4 regions of the Rheinheimera mangrovi genome follow, and region 4 is predicted to be linked to each of the others. Evidence: predicted binding sites of a transcription regulator. Region 4 holds the regulator's gene; each other region holds the start of a gene.
The links. The regulator sigma-54, encoded in region 4, starts transcription at its own class of promoters, with help from an activator protein. The targets are predictions, from matches to a motif close to TGGCANGNTNCNTGCTT.

Region 1: a site for sigma-54 is predicted at 3,247-3,263, ahead of EK374_RS19130 (nitrate regulatory protein). Genes of this name have one in related genera too.
Region 2: a site for sigma-54 is predicted at 2,947-2,963, ahead of EK374_RS15985 (nitrate reductase). Genes of this name have one in related genera too.
Region 3: a site for sigma-54 is predicted at 1,440-1,456, ahead of nirB (nitrite reductase large subunit NirB). Genes of this name have one in related genera too.

The regions. Positions count from the first base shown of each region.
Region 1 covers NZ_CP034683.1:4,261,959-4,267,762, reverse strand. Annotated here, with positions in the region: gene EK374_RS19145 (alginate export family protein) at 1-279, shown strand, start outside; gene EK374_RS19140 (bifunctional protein-serine/threonine kinase/phosphatase) at 308-2,020, opposite strand; gene EK374_RS19135 (formate/nitrite transporter family protein) at 2,023-2,877, opposite strand; gene EK374_RS19130 (nitrate regulatory protein) at 3,297-4,577, shown strand; gene EK374_RS19125 (substrate-binding periplasmic protein) at 4,580-5,455, opposite strand; gene EK374_RS19120 (FKBP-type peptidyl-prolyl cis-trans isomerase) at 5,593-5,804, shown strand, end outside.
Region 2 covers NZ_CP034683.1:3,520,379-3,526,182, forward strand. Annotated here, with positions in the region: gene moeA (molybdopterin molybdotransferase MoeA) at 1-167, opposite strand, end outside; gene EK374_RS15985 (nitrate reductase) at 164-2,851, opposite strand; gene EK374_RS15990 (HesA/MoeB/ThiF family protein) at 3,075-3,815, opposite strand; gene EK374_RS15995 (HD-GYP domain-containing protein) at 3,988-5,241, shown strand; gene EK374_RS16000 (GGDEF domain-containing protein) at 5,558-5,804, shown strand, end outside.
Region 3 covers NZ_CP034683.1:4,268,479-4,274,282, reverse strand. Annotated here, with positions in the region: gene EK374_RS19170 (branched-chain amino acid aminotransferase) at 1-407, opposite strand, end outside; gene EK374_RS19165 (hypothetical protein) at 724-1,203, opposite strand; gene nirB (nitrite reductase large subunit NirB) at 1,642-4,203, shown strand; gene nirD (nitrite reductase small subunit NirD) at 4,205-4,564, shown strand; gene cobA (uroporphyrinogen-III C-methyltransferase) at 4,631-5,509, shown strand; gene EK374_RS19145 (alginate export family protein) at 5,597-5,804, shown strand, end outside.
Region 4 covers NZ_CP034683.1:538,688-544,491, reverse strand. Annotated here, with positions in the region: gene EK374_RS02550 (KpsF/GutQ family sugar-phosphate isomerase) at 1-627, shown strand, start outside; gene kdsC (3-deoxy-manno-octulosonate-8-phosphatase KdsC) at 627-1,184, shown strand; gene lptC (LPS export ABC transporter periplasmic protein LptC) at 1,181-1,735, shown strand; gene lptA (lipopolysaccharide transport periplasmic protein LptA) at 1,725-2,219, shown strand; gene lptB (LPS export ABC transporter ATP-binding protein) at 2,219-2,941, shown strand; gene EK374_RS02525 (RNA polymerase factor sigma-54) at 2,989-4,482, shown strand; gene hpf (ribosome hibernation promoting factor) at 4,508-4,795, shown strand; gene ptsN (PTS IIA-like nitrogen regulatory protein PtsN) at 4,806-5,276, shown strand; gene rapZ (RNase adapter RapZ) at 5,273-5,804, shown strand, end outside.

The DNA of each region.
Region 1 (5,804 bases), 910 kb from region 4:
CAAGGTTTTGCCGATAAGTTTCTGGCAACCCCGGCCAATGGCATTGAAGATAAATACCTCAAGCTGGGCTATAAACTGGAGCAGCTGGAGCTGATGGCTTTTTACCACTGGCTGGATGCGGCGCAGGGCGACGCTGACTATGGCAAAGAGCTGGACTTACAACTGAGTTATAACCTGAATGCTCAGCACGCGGTATTGCTGAAATTTGCCGATTATCAGGCCAAGTCGTTACACACAGACACCAGCAAATTCTGGTTGCAGTGGCTGGCTAAATACTGATGAATCACTGTGGATCTGGCCTGTTCGTTCAGGCCAGATCCCTTAACAGCCATAGAATAATCAAAGTTTGCAGTACGCACAGGCACTGCCAGAACCAAAGTGGATGCAGTTCAATCAGGCTCAGAGGTTTTTGAAATTCGGCATTGGGGTGGCGTAAGTCGTATAAAAACTCCGACAAAGCCTGGTAGCGTTTATTCGGGTCGGGTTGCAGTGCTTTTTCTAAGGTTAAATCCAGCCAGACCGGCAGCTCGCTGTCTTTGCTGAGTACCGACTGATAGCGCAATTTTTTCTGCGCTTTGATGCTTTTACCACGCGCCACATCAGCGCCATAAGGATAACGGCCGGACAGCAACTGGTAAGTTAAAACCGCTAGTGAATATAAATCCGACAGCTCTGTGCCTGCCAAACCTAAAAAGTACTCAGGTGCTGTGTACAAAGCTGTGCCGGGAATATCCCCTGCCACTTCGTCATCTGTTTGCAACCCTGCCAGTCGTGCAGCGCCAAAGTCGATAATTTTAACTATGCCCTGAGGGGTCATCATCAGGTTGTCGGGTCGGATATCCTGATGCAGAATTTCACTGCGGTGCAAAGCCTGCAGCCCTTTACCCAACTGTTCAATAATGTCGCGCACTTGTTCCAATGTGGGATTGGGGTGATCCAGTTGCCACTGTTTTAGCGTCTGGCCTTCGACATAATCAAACAAGGTATAAAGCGCAGTGCGAGGCCTGTTGCTGCTGGCCGGGCGCACTACATGATTGCTCTGTACTCTTTTGGCAATCCATTCTTCGCGCATCAGCCGCTCCAGATAATCCGGCTGTTCAGCTAAATCAATGGATGGAGCTTTGAGCACCAGAAACTGCTCTGTACTTGTATCCTGCACCAGATACACATGGCTGCGGCTACTTTGTTGTAGTGGCCTTATCACCTGCAAGCCGTCCAATGTATCGGCTGGTTGCAACAAAGGTGGTAAAGGTAATTGCTGATCCAGGCAAAGAGGTAAATGGTTGTCTGCCGGCAACTGATCAATTCGTACCAATTGCAGCGTAATATTATCTTCGCTGCCTGCAGCTAACGCGGCTTCGGTCAGTTGCAAGGCCAGCAGGGATAAATCGGATTCTGTCTCAAGCAGATTGATCAGTTCAGTCTGAGATAAAGCCTCAAATAACCCGTCTGTTGCCAACAGAAACAGGTCACCCTGTTGCAAAGGCTGGCTATGATAATCCGCTTCCAGCGCTGCTCCTGCGCCAAGTGCCTGACTTAAAAAGCTGCTGCTGCCTCGCCAGACTCTATGATCCCGCGTCAGTTGTTCCAGTTGCTGATTACGCAGCAAGTAAATCCGGCTGTCACCCACATGCAGCAAATGAGCATGGCGTTGTTTTAGTATTAAGGCACTAAAAGTGCAGACATAACCTTTGTCCGGATCGGATGCAAAAGGGCCATTGCGGCTTTGGGCATACAACCAGTTATGGCTGGCTTTAAGTACTTGCAAGGCGGCATGAGGTACAGACCAGGCATCGCTGGTGCAGTAATAATCATCCAGAAAACTTTTCACTGCTGTTTCACTGGCGATCTGACTGACAGTGCTGGTGCTGATGCCATCGGCCACCGCCAACACTATGCCTTTACTGCTTAATTCCGGCTCTTTTGGCAGATAAGCGCCAAAGCTGTCCTGATTTAAAGCTTTACGGCCAGCAGTGGAGTGCTGGCCTATGGAGACTTGTAACGATGCTCCATGCCACATGATCAGGCTTTGGCCAGAGTAGCAACAGGGCTTTCTGCTGTTTTAGCGGTCAGGTTACGTTTTGGTGCCGTTTTATAGTGGGTGCTGTACAGGGTCAAACCGGTAAAGGCCAAACCACCCACCAGATTGCCTAATGCTGTTGGGATTTCGTTCCAGATCAGATAATCCATTACTGAGAAATCACCACCCATCATCATGGCAAAAGGAAACAGAAACATATTGACTACTGAGTGCTCAAAACCCATAAAGAAGAACAACATAATAGGCATCCACATTGCCATCACTTTGCCGCTGACATGAGTGGAAATCATAGCGCCCACCACACCCATAGACACCATCCAGTTACACAACATGCCACGCAGGAATATGGTCATCCAGCCGGCCACACCATGTTCGGCATAACCTAAAGTACGAGCTTCGCCTACGCCAGCCAGTTTTGTCCCCACAGGCCCGGCTTCGGTATGAAAACCCATAGTCAGCACAAAAGCCATCATGGCGGCGACTGTTAAAGCGCCAAGGAAGTTACCGGTAAATACCAAACCCCAGTTACGAAGTACGCCTTGCACTGTAACGCCTGGACGACGGTCGAGCAGGGCCAGCGGAGTTAATACAAAGACACCGGTCAGTAAGTCGAACCCCATCAGATACAGCATAATAAAACCGACAGGGAACAACATGGAACCTACTAAAAAGGAGCCGGTTTGCACAGCTACTGTCACTGCAAATACTGCAGCCAAAGCCAGAATAGCTCCTGCCATATAAGAGCGGATCAGCGTATCCCGGTTGGACATAAAAATTTTTGATTCGCCGGAGTCGACCATTTTGGTCACAAACTCGGCTGGAACTAAATAAGCCATAGGTTCACCTTTTCCTGTTGTTGCTTTTTTAAATTCAGGAGTTGTTTTTTAAAAAACAAAAAAGGCGTCCGGATCATTCTGTTGCCAGAAGATCACGGGACGCCTTTGTCCTGAAATATGTTGGGAGGTGGTTATCACCTCTGCCGTTTTAACAGAGCAACTTTGATGCCAGCCAGCTGCTTTTTATTAATGTATTGATTTTACTTGGCTTTTACGAAGTTGTGCTAGTGCAAGAGTGACAGAGGGGTTCCATTGTTGTGCATTTTCTGCACCGTTACAGGGCAGTGCAGCTTTGTGCTCTGCAGAAAAAAGACGAACTAAGTCTGACAATCCAGCATTGGCGCGGCCTGTCAGCTGTCGCGGGCAGCGTGGAATAACCATTGCTAGAGTATGGGATTATCAGCACTACAGAGTGATCCATGAATTATTCGACAGCTCAGTTTTTGCTGGCCGCGAAACAGGCAGAAATAAAAGCCCTGCAGCAGCTTTCGGCTAACTGTTTGCTGGTTACCAGCGTCAGTGAACTGGTGCATCAGTTACAACGTGAGCGTGGTATCAGCAATATTTTTCTGGCATCAGACTGTGAAGTGTTTGTGATGCAGCGCCAGCAGCAATTATTGCAAAGTACTAAAGCAGAGCAACAATTGCGAACCCAACTGAATCAGCAGTATCTGCAGGCAACCGAACCTTGTAGCAGCAGCCGTTTATTGAGTGCTGTTTGTATGGCGTTGCAGGGCATGGACCATCTGGCTGAGTTACGCGAACAGGTAGGCAAACAGAAATTTACGCCGTTGCAATCAACAGAAGCATACAGCAGATTAATTACCGCCTGGTTGGCTGTAGTGCTGGAGTCGGCTGATTTAGCCTGTGACGCTGGTATTACCCGTTTTTTAGTGGCGTTATTTAACTTACTGCAATCCAAAGAATACGCTGGGCAGGAACGCGCATGGGGAGCTATGGGCTTAGCTTCGGGTCAGCTCACGACAGAGTTGGCCGAGCGTTTGTTATTGCTACAGCAAGCACAGCAACATAGTGCCGCTGTATTTTTGGAGTTTGCCACTGCATCACAGCAACAGCAGTGGCATCAGCTGGAACAAGCGACTGCGGCAAAACAACTGCAGCAATTAAGAACTATGATCCAACAACTGTCCGGTACTACAGCACCAGTGCCTGCGGTTAGTGATTTGTGGTATCAGTTTGCCACTGAACGTATGGATGAAATGCATCTGTTGCAGGCTGGATTAACTTCAGAGTTGCAGCAACTTACATCAGACACAGTAGCAGCGGCACAGCAGCAATTGCAGCAACATCAACTGAAGCTGACCGAACTGACAGAGTTGCCAGCCAGCCCAGGTTTAACCTTGCTGATTGATCCGGGTATGCTGGGGTTGTACGGTGCCTCTATTGTGCCTGCGGGACAGGTTGAACAAAATCTGCAGGTACCGAGCCGGTCCTTTTATCAGCTGTTGTCTGAGCAAGCTCAGCATATTCGCCAAATGCACACAGAGCTGACGGACGCCCGTCGTGCTATTAGCGAACAAAAGCTGATAGACCGCGCTAAGTTATTACTGATGCAGTATAAAAAACTGACTGAAGAGCAGGCTTATCGTCAGTTACAGCAAAGTGCGATGAAACAACAATGCCGTATTGCTGATGTGGCTACTGCTGTAGTGAAAGCTCTGGTACCGGCGAAAACTTAGTTTTAGTATCCCAGTTGCGGGTCAAACCACAGGGCTTTATTTTTTAGCGGTGTTTCGGCTGGTAAAATTGGATTGCTTAACTGAACCACTGTTCTGGTTTTTAAATCTGCCTGCTGTATGGCGCTGCTGAAATGTTGTAAAAACAACTGCTGCATACTGCCATCTTCAATGGCGCGCAATAGCCCAATTTCAATGGCGTTGGCCAGTTCGATATTGTCTTTTTGCACAAAAAAATACAAAGCAGCCGGATAATGCAATACCCACTTCGGCGCAACGGTTAGCGACATGCCTGTTTTTTGCTGCAATTCGGGCCAGATTTCTGTGACTGAGCGGGGGAAATAATCAATACGTTTGGCACTCAGCATCTTAAACATAGCGTCAAAATCACCACTGCCAAGTACCCGAAAATGATTGGCTTTTAAAATAGGGTAGTCTGGCCAATCGCTCCCTTGTACAGAAGGGCTGGTTCTCAATTGTTTTTCATCCAGTTGCTGAATTTTTTGTTCGTTATCGTTGTGAATTAGCAATAAACGCCAGCCAATTAATCCTCTGTCTATGGGCACCCGGATAGGCCTTAATTCCTTTTCGCGCTCTGGTGAGGTCATAGTCCAGACAACATCTAAGCCATTATTAGAACCCAACTGACGCAAAGTTCTGTGTTGGCTCATCACCTGACCACTGGGAACCAACTGATAATCAGCACCGGATTTTTCCACCGCCAGATGTAATAACGCGATCGGATAGCTGCCGCGGGCGTCCCCCAACATCGACATAGGCCATGAGTAGATCACTTGTTGCGGTTGTGCCTTACTGAAAATGGGCAGCAGCAAAAGAACAGACAGAAGCAGGATACAGAACCGGGCCGTCATCACAGACATATGATCCACTCCATGGCGTTGATTTAGAAACTATAGAACATTTCAGCTACAAGGTTAGGTTGTTGTCTTTGCATGATGTTATTTCGCCGCATATTTTTAGTTATACTCAGCGGCAAAAATTGACGGCGGGAGCAGTAATGACGGCTGAATTAAAAATTGAAGATCTGGTGTTGGGTGAGGGTAAGGCGGCTGAACGTGGTGCTTTAATTACCGCGCATTATCGCGGCTGGCTGGAAGATGGAACAGAGTTCGATTCGTCGCATAGGCGTGGCGAAGCTTTTCAGTGCATTTTGAGCAATAACAGAGTGATTCAGGGCTGGATTTTAGGCTTAAAAGGCATGCAGGTGGG
Region 2 (5,804 bases), 1.6 Mb from region 4:
GGACTATAGACTGCTTCAGCCAGCACTCTGTCAAGCAGTTGTGGTAGTGGGCAATACTGCTGTGGTGTCATTGGCTGTACTTCAGACAGCATCAACTCAAGCGCCTCTGCCAAACTTAAACTCTGTTGCTGCAAACAGGCGCTGCTGTTCATAACGCTGTGGCTCATAATGTTTCTCCATGCAGGCTAAGCTCTGCGGCAATCAGGGCTTTTAATTCAGGAATACAGGAACCGCAATTGGTGCCACATTTCAGCTGCTGCCCCAGTTGCTGATAGCTATGGCAACCTTGCCGAATAGCCGCACAAATTGAGGCTTCACGCACCTGAAAACAGCTGCAAATTACTGAACTTTGCGCCTCGCCAGAACTGCTGCGGCCTGTCAGTAGCTGACGTCTTTCGTTCAGACTGAGTTCTTTATTAAATTGCTGGTCCAGATACTCCACAGCTAGATTCAGCGGTGCCGGGCTGATAAACACACAACAACTTAACTGCTCCGCTTCAAAAGCTGCAGCTCTGTAATGACCAAGGGCTAAGGCCTGACTACTCAACTCTGGCTGAATAGCTAAAGAGCACAACCACTGCTGCAGTTTTGTTGGGTCCAGCCCGCCACCTGCTGTAGTGGCCAGCTCAAGTTCTGCCAGTTCCAGCTGATAAAGCACAGTCCGACTGTGTTTTTGTTTGCTGGCATAACCCCTGCTGCGACATAAAAGCCAGAGCCGCTCATCCAGTTCTGGTTTTAGCATCAGCCAAACCTGCCAATACAGAGCAAGCGGCTGAATTTGTACCTGAGCTTGTTTTAATGCGGGCTGTCCTGACACCGGGTCGACTAAAGCAGGCACCAGCACATCACAACGGCCCTGACTGCTAAATTGCTCTGTCCAATGAATAGGCACAAAACATTCGCCGTTGCGCTGAGCTTCCGTCAGCCGGACCCGGGCATCCATCTGGCCTAATGAATTCGATAAACGAGCCAGACCACCATCGCTGAGGCCCAGCAGCTGCGCATCCTGTGGATGCAGCTCCAGAAAAGGCTCGGCTCTGTGCTGTAGCAAAGAAGCAGCGCGGCCAGTTCGGGTCATGCTGTGCCACTGATCCCGGATACGACCTGTGTTCAGCAGCAGATGATCAGTTGCCAGCTCAGCAGGCTGTTGTTGCGATACCGCAATAAAACCTGCTTTGCCAGAGGCGGTATAAAACTGGCCATCCGCGCCTAAACGAGAGGCCCCGAGCGGATATTTGCTATTGACCGGCCATTGCACAGGCGCTAAATCCTGATACTGCTGTACTGTTAGCTGCGTTAAACCGGATAAATCAAAAGCCCGCTGGCCATGGTTTTTGTAAGCTGACAAAGCGGCATGTTCGGCAAAAATAGCGGCAGGCCCGCTGAAGTTAAAGTGATCAGCAAAGCCCATAGCCTGAGCCACATCACAGATAATCTGCCAGTCATGCCGGGCTAACCCAGGTGCTGGTAACAAGGCGCGCTGCCTGGAAATACGCCGCTCTGAATTGGTGACAGTACCGTCTTTTTCACTCCAGCCTGTGGCAGGCAATACTATATCAGCGCAGTCTATGGTGTCGGTGTGAGTTACAATGTCGGATACGATCACCAATGGACAGGCTGCTAAAGCGGCTTTCACCCTGTCGGCTTCCGGCATGCTGACCACTGGATTAGTCGCCATAATCCAGATGGCTTTTATATCGCCGCGCTCTACGGCGGCGAATAAATCCACCGCTTTGTAACCTGGCTGACGGCAGATGTTCGGCGCTTGCCAGAACTCTTGCACCAGTTCGATATCAGCGTTTTGGCTGTAATCCATATGGGCCGCCAGTTGATTAGCAAGCCCCCCCACTTCGCGCCCGCCCATGGCATTGGGCTGACCAGTTAAAGAAAAAGGCCCACTACCTGCTTTGCCAATGCGGCCAGTGGCCAGATGGCAGTTGATAATAGCGTTGACTTTATCTGTGCCGTTTTGCGCCTGATTTACCCCTTGCGAAAACAAAGTTAAGGTCAGAGGCTCATCGACAAAAGCACGGTACAAAGCTGCCACTTGCTCTGCTGGTAAGTCGCAGCCCAAAGCCACTTGCTCTATAGTGCCGGCTTGTTGCTGTGCAGTCGCCAGTGCTTCGGCAAAACCTTGGGTATAGGCGAGGATAAAGTCGTGATCCAGCTGGTTTTCTTTGGCAAGAAAGCTCAACAAGCCATTAAATAACAACAGGTCAGTGCCGGGTTTCAGCGCAAGATGCAAGTCAACCCCCTCGCAGCTGGCCGAGCGACGTGGGTCTATCACGATAATTTTCCGGCTGGGGTCTTGCTGTTTGCTGGCCTGAATGCGCTGAAACAACACCGGATGATTCCAGGCCATATTGGCCCCAACCAGAATATAACAACGCGCCAGCTCAATATCGGCATAACAGCCCGGTACTATATCGGCGCCAAAAGCGCGTTTATGACCAGCCACAGTAGAAGCCATGCAGAGTCTGGAATTGGTATCGACATGAGGGCTGCCAATAAAACCTTTCATCAGCTTGTTGGCGACATAATAATCTTCGGTCAGCAACTGGCCTGACAAATACATAGCCACAGAGCCTGGGCCATACTGCGCAATAATTGCGCTAAGCCGGCTGGCTACAGTGTCTATAGCTTCAGGCCAACTGACCGTTTGACCAGCCACTTTCGGCGCCAGCAAACGCCCCTGTTCACCTAAGGTCTGGGCCAAAGCTGAGCCTTTGACACATAAACGGCCATAGTTGGCCGGATGGCTGGCGTCACCTGACACTCTCAGTTCACTTAGCTGATCGGCGACTATGCCACAACCCACGCCGCAGTATGGGCACGTGCTTTGCAGTTGCATGCCTTTTCCTCTTCCAATAAAAAAACGCCCGTCCCTGCATCCAAAAAAAGAAACAGTAAGACGAGCGCCTTTGCTCATATAGTTGAGTAAAGCTTAAGCAAAGCCGATGCCAACCTCAGTCTGTGGAGTTTTGGCTGGTTGCAGCCTGATCAACTGGATGGTCACAACAAAAAGGGCATGATTCTGGTGCAGACTGACCTAAAAAAGTGCAGTTGTGCGCGATTTATAGCGCAACAGAACACACAGGACAAATCGGATTTTTAGCAATTTTCAATTGTTGCCATTGACTAAACAAGGCATCAAAACACCAGAGTTTGCCTGCCAGTTCAGAACCTAAACCAGCTAAAATCTTTACCGTCTCCAGCGCAGCTAAACTGCCAATCACTCCGACCAAAGGCGATAACACCCCTTGATCCAGACAACTGAATTCCTGCTCGGCCAAAGCACTGCTGTAACAACAATAACAAGGACCAGTAGCAGATACAGGAAAATAACTGATTTGACCTTCCAGCCGCACTGCAGCAGCAGTAAGCAGAGGTTTCTGTTGCTGATAACAGGCCGCCTGTAATTGCTGGCGGGTGACAAGGTTGTCGGTGCAATCCAAAACTAAATCAAACTCAGCCAGCCTGTGATTCAGGCTATCAGCCGTGGCTTGCTCATGCCAGCTTTGCAGCATGCAATGGGGGTTAATCAGTTGCAGCTTTTCCGCTGCCACTGCGGCTTTAGCCAACCCCAGATCGGCATCCTGATACAACAACTGACGGGATAAGTTACTTAAGCTAATCTGGTCAAAATCCACCAGTGTTAAGTGGCCAAGGCCAGAGCTGACAAGATAAGGCGCTACAGCAGAACCGACACCTCCCAGACCGACCAGCAGGACTTTTTTTTCCGCCAGTTGCAACTGACGCTCTTCATCCCACTGCGATAACAGAAAATGCCTGCTATACCTTAATTGCTCTGTCATAGGTAACGCCTTAAAACTCGGGCTCTGAACTTCCATAAAATGTGAGCATTTATTGTGCCAGCACATGAAAGTGATAAAAACAGTAAACCCATATTGCCTTTGATGCTGTTCTCTATTATAAAGCCGCCGGTAGAGTGTCCGGATTAACTACTCAGCAGAGGTTGTAGTACAAGTGCCAGTGAAAATAGCGCCAAAAGATATTAAGCTGGGCTACGCCATCAAGTTGCCTGTAGGCTGGATGAAACATCCTTTTCTGACCAATAAACTGGTGGTGGAATCAGCTCAGCAATTGCGGATTATTTTGTCATTAGAACTGGATTATGTGTATTTTTATCCGGAGCGCAGCTCTGTTGTAGTTGAACCGGTAACAGACAACACCGAATGTTCTGTCAGTCAGGATTTAGAAGATGTGCAACTACGCACTGAAATGCAACTGGATAAAGAGCAACGCATAGAACAAGCCAAAGCCCACAGACGAGAGCTGCAAAAAACTGAAAAAGCTTTTGCTCAGTCAATGGCGCAAGTCCGCAACCTGATGACCAAAGTTCAGGGGCGCCCACTGAATGCCATTGAAGATGCTACCCAGTTGATCAGCAACCTGGCCGATACCATTTTGAGTGAAGATGCATTGGTACTGCACCTGATTTCTCAGGCCGGCAAAGAGCAGGAGTCGATGTACTTCCATGTCCTAAACGTGTCTATTCTGGCGATGATGCTGGCAAAAAACTTAAAATGCAGCACTGATGAAGTGAAATGGGTAGGTTTAGGTGCGATGTTTCACGACATCGGAAAACTGAAAATACCCAGCCAGATTTTGCGAAAAACCACGCCTTTAACCACACCCGAGCTGAATTTTTTAAAACTGCATCCCAAACTGGGACTGGAGTTGCTTGGCCTAACCCAACAATTTCCGGTTGAAGCCAAGGCCATAGTAGAACAGCATCATGAATACCTGGATGGCAGTGGTTATCCGGCAGGTATAAAAGCAGATGAAATTAACAAGCTGGCCCGCATTGTCGCTGTCGTAAATGAGTTTGATAACCTCTGTCATCCGGCTGATATGACTCAGGCCCGCTCACCCCATCATGCCTTGTCTGTCATGTTTAAAACAATGAAAGGCAAACTTGGCGATCTGGAAATGAAGGTCATGATTAAGATGATGGGGGTTTATCCGCCTGGCACTGTAGTGATGTTGTCAGATAAACGGGTCGGTATCGTCATGGCGGTCAATTCTGAATCCATGCTCTACCCTAACGTACTGATTTATGATGCCGATGTGCCACGGCTTGAAGCTGCCATCGTGCCCTTGGAAGCCAATAAACTTTCAATTGAAAAAGTGATCAAACCCAAAGCCTTACCGCCTGAGGTTTTTGCCTATTTAAATCCACGAGCTCAAGTCAGTTACTTTGTGCAACAAAAAAACTGAGTCGGGTCAACTACTTCGGACTATTGACTAAAGTTGTGGCTTTTTTTTGCTACGAGAATGCCCTGTTTAGCTTTATAATGTCCGACCAGTTGTAAAGCTCTGTTTTGCTCCTGTATACAAATCAATGATCAGCTGTCAGGATGTAGTACGCTGAATTTTTACACTGCTGTTTTGCAGACGACTTAAAGCGCTCAATAAAGTGGTTTTATTGCCCGCCGGACAGAACTAAAAATTTATGAATAATCATCTTGGATCAGAGTTACTGATCTGTTTCATTTGGTTGTTGGCCCTGATCGCAGGTATTGCATGGGGTCTTATGACCCGGCCACTACGTATAGCCCCCAAAGCCAGTATCCGCTTTTTTTTCGCAAATATATCCTTAAGCGCGGGTGTCTATTTATTAACCTTACGAACAACCAACGCCAGTTTACTGAACTGGTTTCTGGCTGATATCGCCATACTGTCCAGTTTTATGCTGATTGGCTGGGGTATTCAACAGCTATTTAAACTGCACTCGAGTGTTAAACGCGATTGTCTGCTGTTAGGACTCACCAGTCTGCTGA
Region 3 (5,804 bases), 900 kb from region 4:
GACGTCAGAGTTGGTGTTGCTGCTTTACCAATAGCAGGTTCAGTGCCGATATGAGTTGGACGGATATACATAGAACCAGGAGGTGTTGGCACGTCGGCGGCATAATGGCGCACCACGTCGACAATCATCTGGCTCAGCAGAGCTGCGTCAAAAGTAGGCAAAGACAACAATTCAGAGCTTTGTTGCATACGGGCAACGTTTTTATCCATGCGGAAAATAACCACAGAACCGTCTTCATGGCGGAATGCCTTTAAGCCTTCAAAACAAGTGCTGGCGTAATGCAACACGTGAGCGCCCGGATGCAGACTGATGCTGTCGGACGGAACTATTGCGGACTGACCCCAAGCTGTACCATCGAAACGGGCCATTGCCATTTCAGGCATAAATACACTACCAAAAGCTGCCATTTTTCTCTTTCCTGCTGATGTTCTAAGGCCATGATTGATGGCCTGATTAAAATAGGGTGCGCTTTGTTATATGGGTTGGGGCTTTATAGCGGCTGCCAGCTTGGTGCTGCGCCACGGCCTTGGTAAATGAAAAACATAACCCTGAGAATTATTAACGCTTGGCTATTGTACTCAGGCTTGCTGTTTTCGGCATCAACTAATTGCCTATTGTCGTACCCGCGTCGTCGGCATGATAGCTTTACAGCGGTAGCTCAACAGCGTGGAAAAGGCAGTTTGTCAGCGTTGTATATCACTCAGAATTCAGCTGTGGGTTTGCCTATTCGTTAACGATTTCAATCTGAGGTGCATGCTGGCGGAAAAAATGTCGTACTTGTTGCAGCTCATCCAGCTGAAATATCCACTGATGCCCTTGATTCCAGGCCAGTTGTAAAAAAGCTGGCCCCTGAATATCCATGCGACCAATCACAACTTTGCGGACTGTATCAGGAAGCTGGTAGTCGCCTATCCAAATCGTGTTATTTTCCACTTTAAGCTCATTCATCAGACTGCCCAGCTCTTCTTTGGGGGCGCCTTTAGCTTGCAAGACAAGTATTGTTATATACAACGCAGTGTAGATCCCCACCACTAAGCTCAATACACTGCCTTGTGCATTGTAGTTGTACAGCATTAAGCTCATGCATATTAAATTGCCCAGCATCAGCCACAGCTTTCCATTTCTGCTTAAGTTTTTCCAGCCGCGTTTTAGCGATGAGCGTGATGGAGTTTGATTTCTCCAAAGGATTTGGGGCTTTTGCATTATTCTTCCTTGAAACATTCAGTTTTCGCTGTGATTTTTACTAAGTATCAGATTTGTAAACCTATTTAACTCATTTATTAACCTTTATGCAATAAGATTTTCTTTATGTTCTGTCAAACTCAAATTTCTGCTGATGCCTCAATCCGGTGCCGTTTTGCACCAATTCAACGCAAGCTTTTGATAATTGCTTGAGCATAAATTAACCATTACCCAATAAAATCAGCAAGTTAATAAACTGGCATTCTTTGTGCTTTTACATAGTCAGCAACACCAGCGCAGACTGGTGCTGACACAATTTGAATTGAGGTGCAAAGCTTAGCTCTGCACGGGCAACGAGGCCCAGGTTCTGACCATTTTTTAAGTGGTTCAGGCCTGGGCTTTTTTTATGGGCAAAATTTGGTGGCTGAGCCAGTCGCCAAAGGCCTTAAGGACATAAAAATGCAGCAGACCAAACAAATTCTGGTGATCGGCAACGGTATGGTGGGGCATCATTTTGTTGATCAATTACGAGCCAAAGACCCATTGGCACAAATTATTGTGCTTTGTGGTGAAGCTCAGCTGGCGTACGACAGGGTGCATTTATCCGGCTATTTCAGCGGCACCAGCGCAGAGCAGCTGGCGCTGACGACAGAACAAGCCTATCAGGCTGCCAATATTCAATACCGCTTAAATTGTTGGGTAGAAGAGATTAACCGCGAAAAGCAGTTGGTCGTCACCCGTCAGGGCGAGCAGTTTTATTACGACCAGTTGGTGCTGGCGACAGGCTCTTACGCTTTTGTACCGCCTATTCCGGGCAATGACCAACCGCATTGTCTGGTGTACCGCACTTTGCAGGATTTAGACGCGATAGCGCAAAGTGCAGCAGTCAGCAAAGTGGGTGTGGTGATAGGCGGTGGTTTGCTTGGGCTGGAAGCGGCCAATGCGCTGAAACAACTGGGTTTACAGACTCATGTGGTGGAGTTTGCACCTCAACTGATGGCGGTACAGCTGGATCAAAATGGCGGCCAGATGCTGAGCCAAAAAATTATCGAACTGGGTGTGCAGGTGCATACAGGCAAAGCCACGCAAGCCATAGTGGCTGGCACTGAATGCCGTTATCAGCTGCAGTTTGCTGATGGCGAAAGTTTAGAGACTGACTTAGTGTTGTTTTCCGCTGGCATCCGGCCTTATGACCAGTTGGCACGCAGCTGCGGTTTAGCTGTAGGCGACCGGGGTGGCATTGTGGTGAACGATCAGTGCCAGACCTCTGATCCACATATTTATGCCATAGGTGAATGTGCCTTGTGGCAGCAAAAGATTTTTGGTCTGGTGGCGCCCGGTTATCAGATGGCGCGTGTGGTGGTCAGTCAACTGACTGGTGGCGAGCAATGCTTTAGCGGCGCTGATATGAGCACTAAACTGAAACTGCTGGGTGTGGAAGTGGGTTCTATTGGCGATGCCCATGCCAGAACGCCCGGTGCTTTAAGTTATGTCTTTACCGACCCAAGGGCTCAGGTCTACAAAAAAATGGTGGTAAGCAAAGACGGCAAACGCCTGCTGGGTGCTGTGCTGGTCGGTGATACCAGTAACTACGACAGTCTGCTGCAATACGCCTTAAACGATATGCTGCTGCCAAAACAGCCGGAACAACTGATTTTACCTGCAGCATCCGGCGCGCCTTTGGCGGCTTTAACTTTACCCAACAGCGCCACCATTTGTTCCTGCCATAACGTGGCCAAGGGCGACATAGTGGCGGCTATGGACAGTGGCTGCTGCGATTTAGCCAGTATCAAAAGCTGCACTAAGGCCAGCACAGGCTGTGGTGGTTGCACGGCTTTGCTCAAATCCGTGGTGGATGATGAACTGAAAAGCCGTGGTGTGGAGGTGAAAAACCACCTCTGCGAACACTTTGCCTATTCCCGTCAGGAGTTGCTGCATTTAGTTCAGGTCGGCGGTATTAAAACCTTTGCCGAGCTGTTAAGCCGCCATGGTCAGGGCTTGGGCTGCGATATTTGTAAGCCGACTGTGGCTTCCATCCTGGCGTCGAGCTGGAACGATTATGTGCTGAAAAAAACTCATGTCGGTTTACAGGACACCAACGATACCTTTCTCGCCAATATGCAAAAAGACGGCTCATATTCAGTGGTGCCGCGTATTGCTGGTGGTGAAATTACCGCAGAAAAACTGTTGGTTATAGGTCAAGTGGCGTTGGATTTTAACCTCTACACCAAAATTACCGGTGGTCAGCGGATCGACTTATTTGGCGCCCGTTTAGAGCAATTGCCTGCCATTTGGCGACGTTTGGTCGATGCGGGTTTTGAAACTGGCCAGGCTTATGGCAAGTCGCTGCGCACCGTGAAGTCTTGTGTCGGCAGTACCTGGTGTCGTTATGGCGTACAGGACAGTGTCGGTCAGGCCATTGCCATTGAAAACCGCTACAAAGGTTTAAGGGCGCCCCACAAAATCAAAATGGCAGTGTCGGGTTGTACCCGCGAATGTGCTGAGGCGCAAAGCAAAGACATTGGCATTATTGCCACCGAAAACGGCTGGAATTTGTATGTCTGCGGTAACGGCGGCATGAGGCCACGCCACGCCGACTTATTTGCCACCGACCTCGATACTGAAACCTTAATCCGCTACATAGACCGCATTCTGATGTTGTATATCCGCACCGCCGATCGTTTGCAGCGTACTTCAGTCTGGATGGAAAAGCTCGATGGTGGCCTGGATTATCTGCGTAAAGTCATTATCGACGACGAGCTGGGGATAGCCGCAGAGCTGGAAAACCAGATGGCTGCCTTAGTCAATACCTATGCCTGTGAATGGAAAACCACGCTGGACGACCCACAAGCGCTGAAACGTTTCCGTCAGTTTGTAAACAGCCCGGATGCAGATGAAAACATCGTTTTTGTCGAAGAACGTTCGCAAATCCGCCCTGCTACGGCTGAAGAAAAGCGCCAGTGGCAACAACAAATTCCGATTAAAGAGCTGCCTGTAGCCGCTTTAGCAGAGGAGAACTAACATGGCCTGGACTGATATTTGTGCTTTTGAAGATTTAGTCGAAAACAGCGGTATTTGCGCTTTGGTTGATGGCCAGCAAGTGGCGGTGTTTTTGCTGGAGCTGCAAGGCGAGCCGCAGATTTATGCGGTAGGTAATTACGACCCTATTGGCGGCGCTAATGTGCTGTCGAGAGGGATTGTAGGCTCTTTAGGTGAGCAAATCGTAGTGGCATCGCCTTTGTATAAACAGCACTTTGACCTGACCACTGGCCGGTGTGTAGAGCAACCTGAAGTGCAGATCCCTGTGTACGAGGTGAAACTGGAACAGGGTAGGGTATGGCTGAATGCAGTCAATCAAGCCCAAGCGGCGTCAGCGGCCTGATCGCAAGATGCAGCAAATGCAGTGATGACGGCAAAGGACAAGGGCAGACTAGCAAGGGGTATCAAGATGAGCGTAATCAGTAATTTACTTCGTGCACCACTGGCAGGAAGCTGGTTTTCCGGCTGGAACTGGAAAGCTGAAGTGGCTGAAACAGAGCAGAACAAGCCAAAAGTTAAAGGTCAGGTGGTGCTGATAGGTGCTGGGCCTGGTGATCCTGAACTGCTTACCGTTAAAGCTCAGCGTTTATTACAACAAGCTGATGTGCTGCTGTTTGACAGTTTAGTGTCGGCTGAGCTGCTGGCTATAGCGCCACGGCGCTGCAAAAAAGTCTTTGTGGGTAAAAGAGCCGGCCGTCATGCCATGCCACAAATCGAGATTAACCAGTTGTTGGTGCAATACGGCCAACAAGGTGGTTTAGTGGTGAGGTTAAAAGGTGGTGACCCGGCGATTTTTGGCCGGGTGTCAGAAGAAGCCGCTGCTTTGCAACAGGCTGGTATCGCCTTTGCGATAGTGCCGGGCGTGACCAGTGCCTGCGCTGCTTCGGCTTATTGTGGTATTCCGTTGACTGCCCGGGGTTGTGCCACTGCTGTGCAGTTTTTAACAGCGCAGTTTGCTGATCCGCAGAAACAGCCAGACTGGTCTGGTTATCACTACAGAGCCAATGCTTCTAATCCAACGCTGGTGGTATATATGGGACTGAACCGCTTGCAGCAATTAAGTGCCGGTTTAGTCTCTGTTGGCTGGCCGGATGATACGCCTATAGCGCTGCTGGATCAGGTCAGTACAGCCCAGCAAACCCAGTTGCAGGGCACTTTGGCTGATATCAATGATCGTCTTGCTGCTTCTCCACTGAATGGCCCAACCCTGATTGTGGTGGGCGAGGTGCTGAAGCAGCGGATGAAAGTAGATTTAAGCCTGTTGCAACAGGTCACTGTAACCAGTTAACCCTTTAGTAAAAACCCATTTGTTTTGCTTTCTGGCTGCTTTAAAGCGCCAGCCGGCGAAGCTTTGCCAAAAATAGAAGGAATCCTTATGCGCTGTTACTCTTTACCCGCTTTGGCTGTAATGGCCGCTTGTACTTCAGTTTGTGCTGCTGATGTTGCTTCCACCGCTTTAGCTGCCCCTGAACTGAAAATGTTATTCCGTTACCGGCTGGAAGCAGTGGACCAGGATGGCCTTGCCGAAAATGCTTTAGCCAGTACCTTGTTATCGCGTTTTAGCCTGACACAAAAATTCGGCC
Region 4 (5,804 bases):
CGTGGTATTAAAATGATAGGCATGACAGGCCGTTCTGAATCAACCTTAGCAACTTTATCAGACGTGCATCTGTGTGTGAGGGTTGAACAGGAAGCCTGCCCATTAGGCCTGGCTCCCACCGCCAGTACCACAGCAACACTGGCGATGGGCGACGCTATTGCAGTCGCCCTTCTGGACGTTCGTGGTTTTTCTGCAGATGATTTTGCCTTATCTCATCCGGGTGGCAGTTTGGGTCGTCGTTTGCTATTACGTTTAGAAGATGTGATGCATTTTGGTGATGCCCTGCCTGTTGTGCGTCAACAAGTTAGCCTGAAAGACGCCTTGCTGGAAATTTCCCGCAAAGGATTAGGTATGACCTCTGTTGTAGATGACTCCGGTAAACTGGTTGGCTTGTTTACTGATGGCGATTTACGCCGAGTGCTGGATCAACAAGTCGATTTGCATAAAGCCAGCATTGCCAGCCTGATGACCAAAAACTGTATTACTGCCAAACCTGCTATGCTCGCGGCTGAAGCCTTGCAAGTCATGGAACAACACAAAATTAATGGTCTAATTGTGGTCAACGAGCAACAAGAGCCAATAGGTGCTCTGAATATGCATGATTTATTAAAAGCAGGAGTGCTCTGATGCCATCTTTATTTGCCCAAATGTACCAGGCTATCAGCCCAGAGCTGGAACAAAAAGCCCGACACATTCGCTTGTTGATATGTGATGTCGATGGCGTGTTCTCCGATGGCCGTATTTACCTGGGTAATCAGGGCGAAGAGCTCAAAGCCTTCCACACCCGCGATGGCTACGGTATTAAAGCCTTACGGCATGCAGGTATTGAAGTGGCAGTGATTACTGGCCGCCGTTCAGAAATTGTGCAGCAACGAATGACCTCACTTACTGTCCCTTACATTTATCAGGGGCAGGAAAATAAACTCGCCGCTTTTGCTGAACTCCAGCAGAAACTGGCACTCGAAGCCTCACAAATCGCTTTTATTGGCGATGATTTGGCCGACTGGGCCGTGATGCAACATTGTGGTTTAAGTGTTGCGGTACAAGACGCCCACCCTTACCTTGCGTTGCATGCAGATTACCGTTGTAAATTACCAGGTGGTTTTGGTGCAGTGCGTGAACTCTGCGATTTGCTATTGACCAGTCAGGGCAAATTTGCTGAATTTTCAGGAAGTAGCACATGATTCGTCAATTTCTCTGGTTGTTACTGATAGTGGCTGCAGCTGCTGGCTTTTACAGCTGGCAACTGTTGGATCAGGAGCAAAGCGGAAGCCCGGCCAATCAAGACAACCAACCTGACTATGTGGCACAGGATCTCACCCGAATGATTTATGACAAAGAAGGCCATTTGTCAGATTTAATCCGTGCTCAGCGTATGGAACACTTCGAACGCTTTGGTTTTTTGCAGTTTGATTTCCCTATCTACACCATTTATCAGGAAAAAGTGCCATTATGGCAAGTGACAAGCGAGCAGGCAGTGCTTTATCCTGATGACAAACTCATTCTTGAACACAGAGTGGAGCTGCGCAATATGTCGACAGACCCACTTTTTACCCGAATAGAAACCAATGCAGTTGAGCTTTTGTTTAACAGCAATACGCTGCAGTCAAACGAGCAGGTACGCATTTTTGGACTGGGTTTTCAAATTACAGGCCAAGGCATGCTGGCTGATTTGAACGAACAGAATATAGAGCTGAAACAGCACACTAAAACGGTTTATTACAATGAAAAGTAACATTATTTTACTCAGCGTTCTCATCACTTTCAGTGGCTTTTGTCTGGCAGGCCCTGATGACTTTAAAAAAGAAATTCAGGTCGGTTCTGACCGCCAGTTTGGCTCGATTAAAGATAAAGTAATGACTTTTGTTGATAACGTCAAAGTGCAACAAGGCAGCTTATTGATTGAAGCAGACAAACTCGAAGTCATTGCCAGCGCAGGCAAAGGCAAAGAAGTTTTTATCGCTTCAGGCCAACCCGCAAAATATTCCCAAATGCTGGACGGTGATAAGCCTATTAAAGCCAGCGCGAACGAGATCCGTTATGACGTAGCCAACGGTACGCTTGTCCTGACGGGCGGCGCAGAACTCAGCCAAAACGGCAGTATGGTGCAAGGCGCAGTGATTAAATACAACCTGGAAAAACAAGAGCTGGAAGCGGAGTCTGACGGTAAAAAAACCGAACGAGTCACCACAGTGTTCAGCCAGGAAGGAAAAGAATAATGAAGTTAGTTGCGTCCCATCTGGCTAAAAGTTACAAAGGGCGCCAGGTGGTCAAAGACGTTAGTCTGGAAGTGAGAGCCGGTCAGATTGTTGGTTTGTTAGGTCCTAACGGTGCGGGCAAAACCACTACTTTTTATATGATTGTTGGTTTAGTGCCATCAGATAAAGGCAAAATCACCCTGGATGACAAGGAGATCACCTTTGATCCTATCCATGCCCGTGCTCGCGCAGGCATTGGTTATCTGCCGCAGGAAAGTTCGATATTCCGCAAACTGACGGTATATGACAACCTGCTGGCCATTTTGCAGCATCGCAAAGATCTAACCGAAGAGCAGCGCGAAGAAAAAGCCGATGCGCTGCTGGACGAGTTCCATATAGGCCATATCCGTAACAGCCTTGGCATGAGTTTATCCGGTGGCGAACGACGCAGAGTGGAAATAGCCAGGGCATTGGCCGCAGATCCGGCGTTTATCCTGTTGGATGAACCTTTTGCTGGTGTTGATCCCATTTCAGTGTTAGATATTAAAAAAATTATTCAGCATCTGTGCCAAAGAGGCATAGGGGTGCTTATCACCGACCACAATGTGCGCGAAACTCTTGATGTCTGTGAAATTGCCTATATTGTAAGTCATGGAGAACTGATTGCTGCAGGTACCCCGACTGAGGTTTTAGCAAACCAACAAGTCCGTGATGTCTACCTTGGTGAGCAATTCAGGTTATAGTTTAAAACAACATCCGAATAGGGTTGTTTGGAGAAAATAAGAAGTACATGAAACCGTCTCTGCAACTTCGTCTTGGTCAGCAGCTCACAATGACTCCTCAATTGCAGCAAGCAATTAAACTGCTGCAATTGTCTACTATTGAACTGCAACAGGAAATTCAGGAAGCGCTGGATGCTAATCCATTGTTGGAAGCTGAAGATGACTATGCAGTATTTCAGGAACCTTCATCAAAAGATTTAAATCATGGTGCCGAGTTTGATTCGCCTGACTATGACAACAGCCATGATGAGCATTACGAACCCGAAGTAAAGGACAGCAGCGAAGCGATGTCCGAGCAAAATATCAAAGAAGATTTACCGCTGGACAACCACTGGGACGATTTAGTCAGTGCGGCTCCGGTTGCTGGTGCCAATAACTTCAATGGCGATGAAGATACGGTATTTCAGGGCGAAACCAGCGAAACCCTGCAAGATTACTTACGTTGGCAAATGCAGCTGACCCCATTTTCAGATACAGACCGCACTATTGCTGAAATCATTATCGAAGCCATAGACGAAAACGGTTTATTAACGATAGACACAGAAGATATTCTCGAATCGCTAGGCATGCCGGAAGTGGAAGCCGACGAAGTCGAAGCGGTCATTAAACGTATCCAGTTGTTCGATCCTGTAGGTGTTGGCGCCCGCACTATTCAGGAATGTCTATTGGTACAGCTGCGCCAGTTTGATCCAAAAACCCCCTATCTGGCTGAAACCCAGCATATTATTAAAGAATATACTGACTTTTTAGCTAACAGAGATTTCCGTTCTCTGATGCGTGTGACTAAACTCAAAGAAGACGACTTAAAAGAAGTGATGCGGCTTATTCACAGCCTGAACCCTCGACCTGGGGCAGATGTGATTCGACAAGAACAGTCGTATGTGATCCCTGATGTGTCAGTTGCAAAAATCAAAGGACGCTGGATGGTCGAGTTAAACCCTGATGCGATGCCAAAGATCAGAATTAACGAGCAATATGCTGCCATGTCACGTAATGCCCGTAATGCATCAGATGGTCAGTTTATTCGTTCCCACCTGCAGGAAGCCAAGTGGTTTTTAAAAAGTCTGGAAAGTCGCAACGAAACTTTACTTAAAGTTGCCAACTGCATAGTACAGCAGCAACAGGCCTTTTTTGAGCACGGTGAAGAAGCCATGAAACCCATGGTATTAAACGACGTGGCTGAAATGGTGGGAATGCATGAGTCAACCATTTCCCGTGTTACTACACAAAAATATATGCACACTCCCAGAGGAATATTTGAACTTAAGTTCTTTTTCTCCAGTCATGTAAGTACAGAGAGTGGCGGTGAATGTTCATCCACCGCAATCCGCGCCTTTATAAAAAAATTGGTGGCGGCGGAAAATCCTGCCAAACCTTTAAGTGACAGCAGGATGGCAGAAATACTGTCAGAACAAGGGATTAATGTCGCACGGCGTACCATTGCCAAGTATCGTGAAGCCTTGTTTATTCCGCCGTCTAATCAGCGCAAGAGCTTGCTTTAACAGCTCTATTAAGAAGGAAGAGTCTATGCAAATCAACTTAACTGGTCGTCATGTAGAAATCACTGAAGCACTGAGAGAGTACGTCGATAGCAAATTTTCCAAACTTGAACGTCATTTTGATCATATTAACAATGTACATGTAGTGCTGAACGTGGAAAAATTAAAGCAGATTGCAGAGGCTAAGATGCACCTCAATGGAGGTGAAGTATTCGCTGTGTCGGAAGACGAAAATATGTACGCTGCGATAGACCAGTTGATCGATAAACTGGATCGCCAAGTTATTAAACATAAAGAGAAAATTTCTCGTCATTGATTCTGAAACTATGAACCTGAGCTCAATGTTATCGGAGGACTGCACCAAGAGTGCGGTCCTTTTTAATAGTAAAAAACGCATTCTGGAATACATAGCTGAACTGGCACATCAGCATTTACCGGAAGTTCCTGAGTACAACATACTCGAAGCCCTGATGAGCCGTGAGAAACTCGGTTCCACAGGTATTGGCGGTGGTATCGCTATTCCGCATGGCAAATTAAAAAATGTCACCACACCTTTGCTGGTGTTTGTCGTCAGTAAAGATCCAATACAGTTTGATGCTATTGATAACCAGGCTGTGGATATTTTTTGTGCCATCCTGATCCCGGAAAATCAATGCCAGACCCATTTATCTACTTTGTCCGGCATAGCCCGTATGCTCAGTCAAAAAGATTTCACCAAAAAAATCCGTCATAGTGCCAATAGCCATGATTTGTACCAGTTGCTAATGGCAGGCGCTGAACAGGCAATGGCAAAATGAAATTATTAGTCGTCAGTGGTCGATCGGGTTCGGGCAAATCTGTTGCCCTGCGCGTCATGGAAGACCTAGGTTATTATTGTGTAGATAACATCCCCGTCAATTTACTTCCGACTTTAGCCAACGCCGTGATGGGGCAGTACGAAAGGGTCGCTGTCAGTATTGATGTGCGCAACCTGCCGCAAGACCCCGATGAATTAACAGATATCCTGTCTTACCTGCCGCACAAAGTTGACCTGACCATTCTTTACCTAGACGCCGACCACACCAGCCTGATTAAACGCTTCAGCGAGACACGACGCTTGCATCCGCTTTCGCATCAGGCCATGTCACTGGATGAAGCCATACAACGCGAACAACAGCTGTTGGACCCTATCTCCAGCCGTGCAGATTTATACCTGGATACCACAGAACTAAACGTACATCAGCTGGCAGAACAGCTTAGAGAACGTATCCTTGGGCAAAAAACCGGTCGTCTGGTGATCTTGTTTGAATCCTTTGGTTTTAAATATGGTATTCCCAAAGATGCCG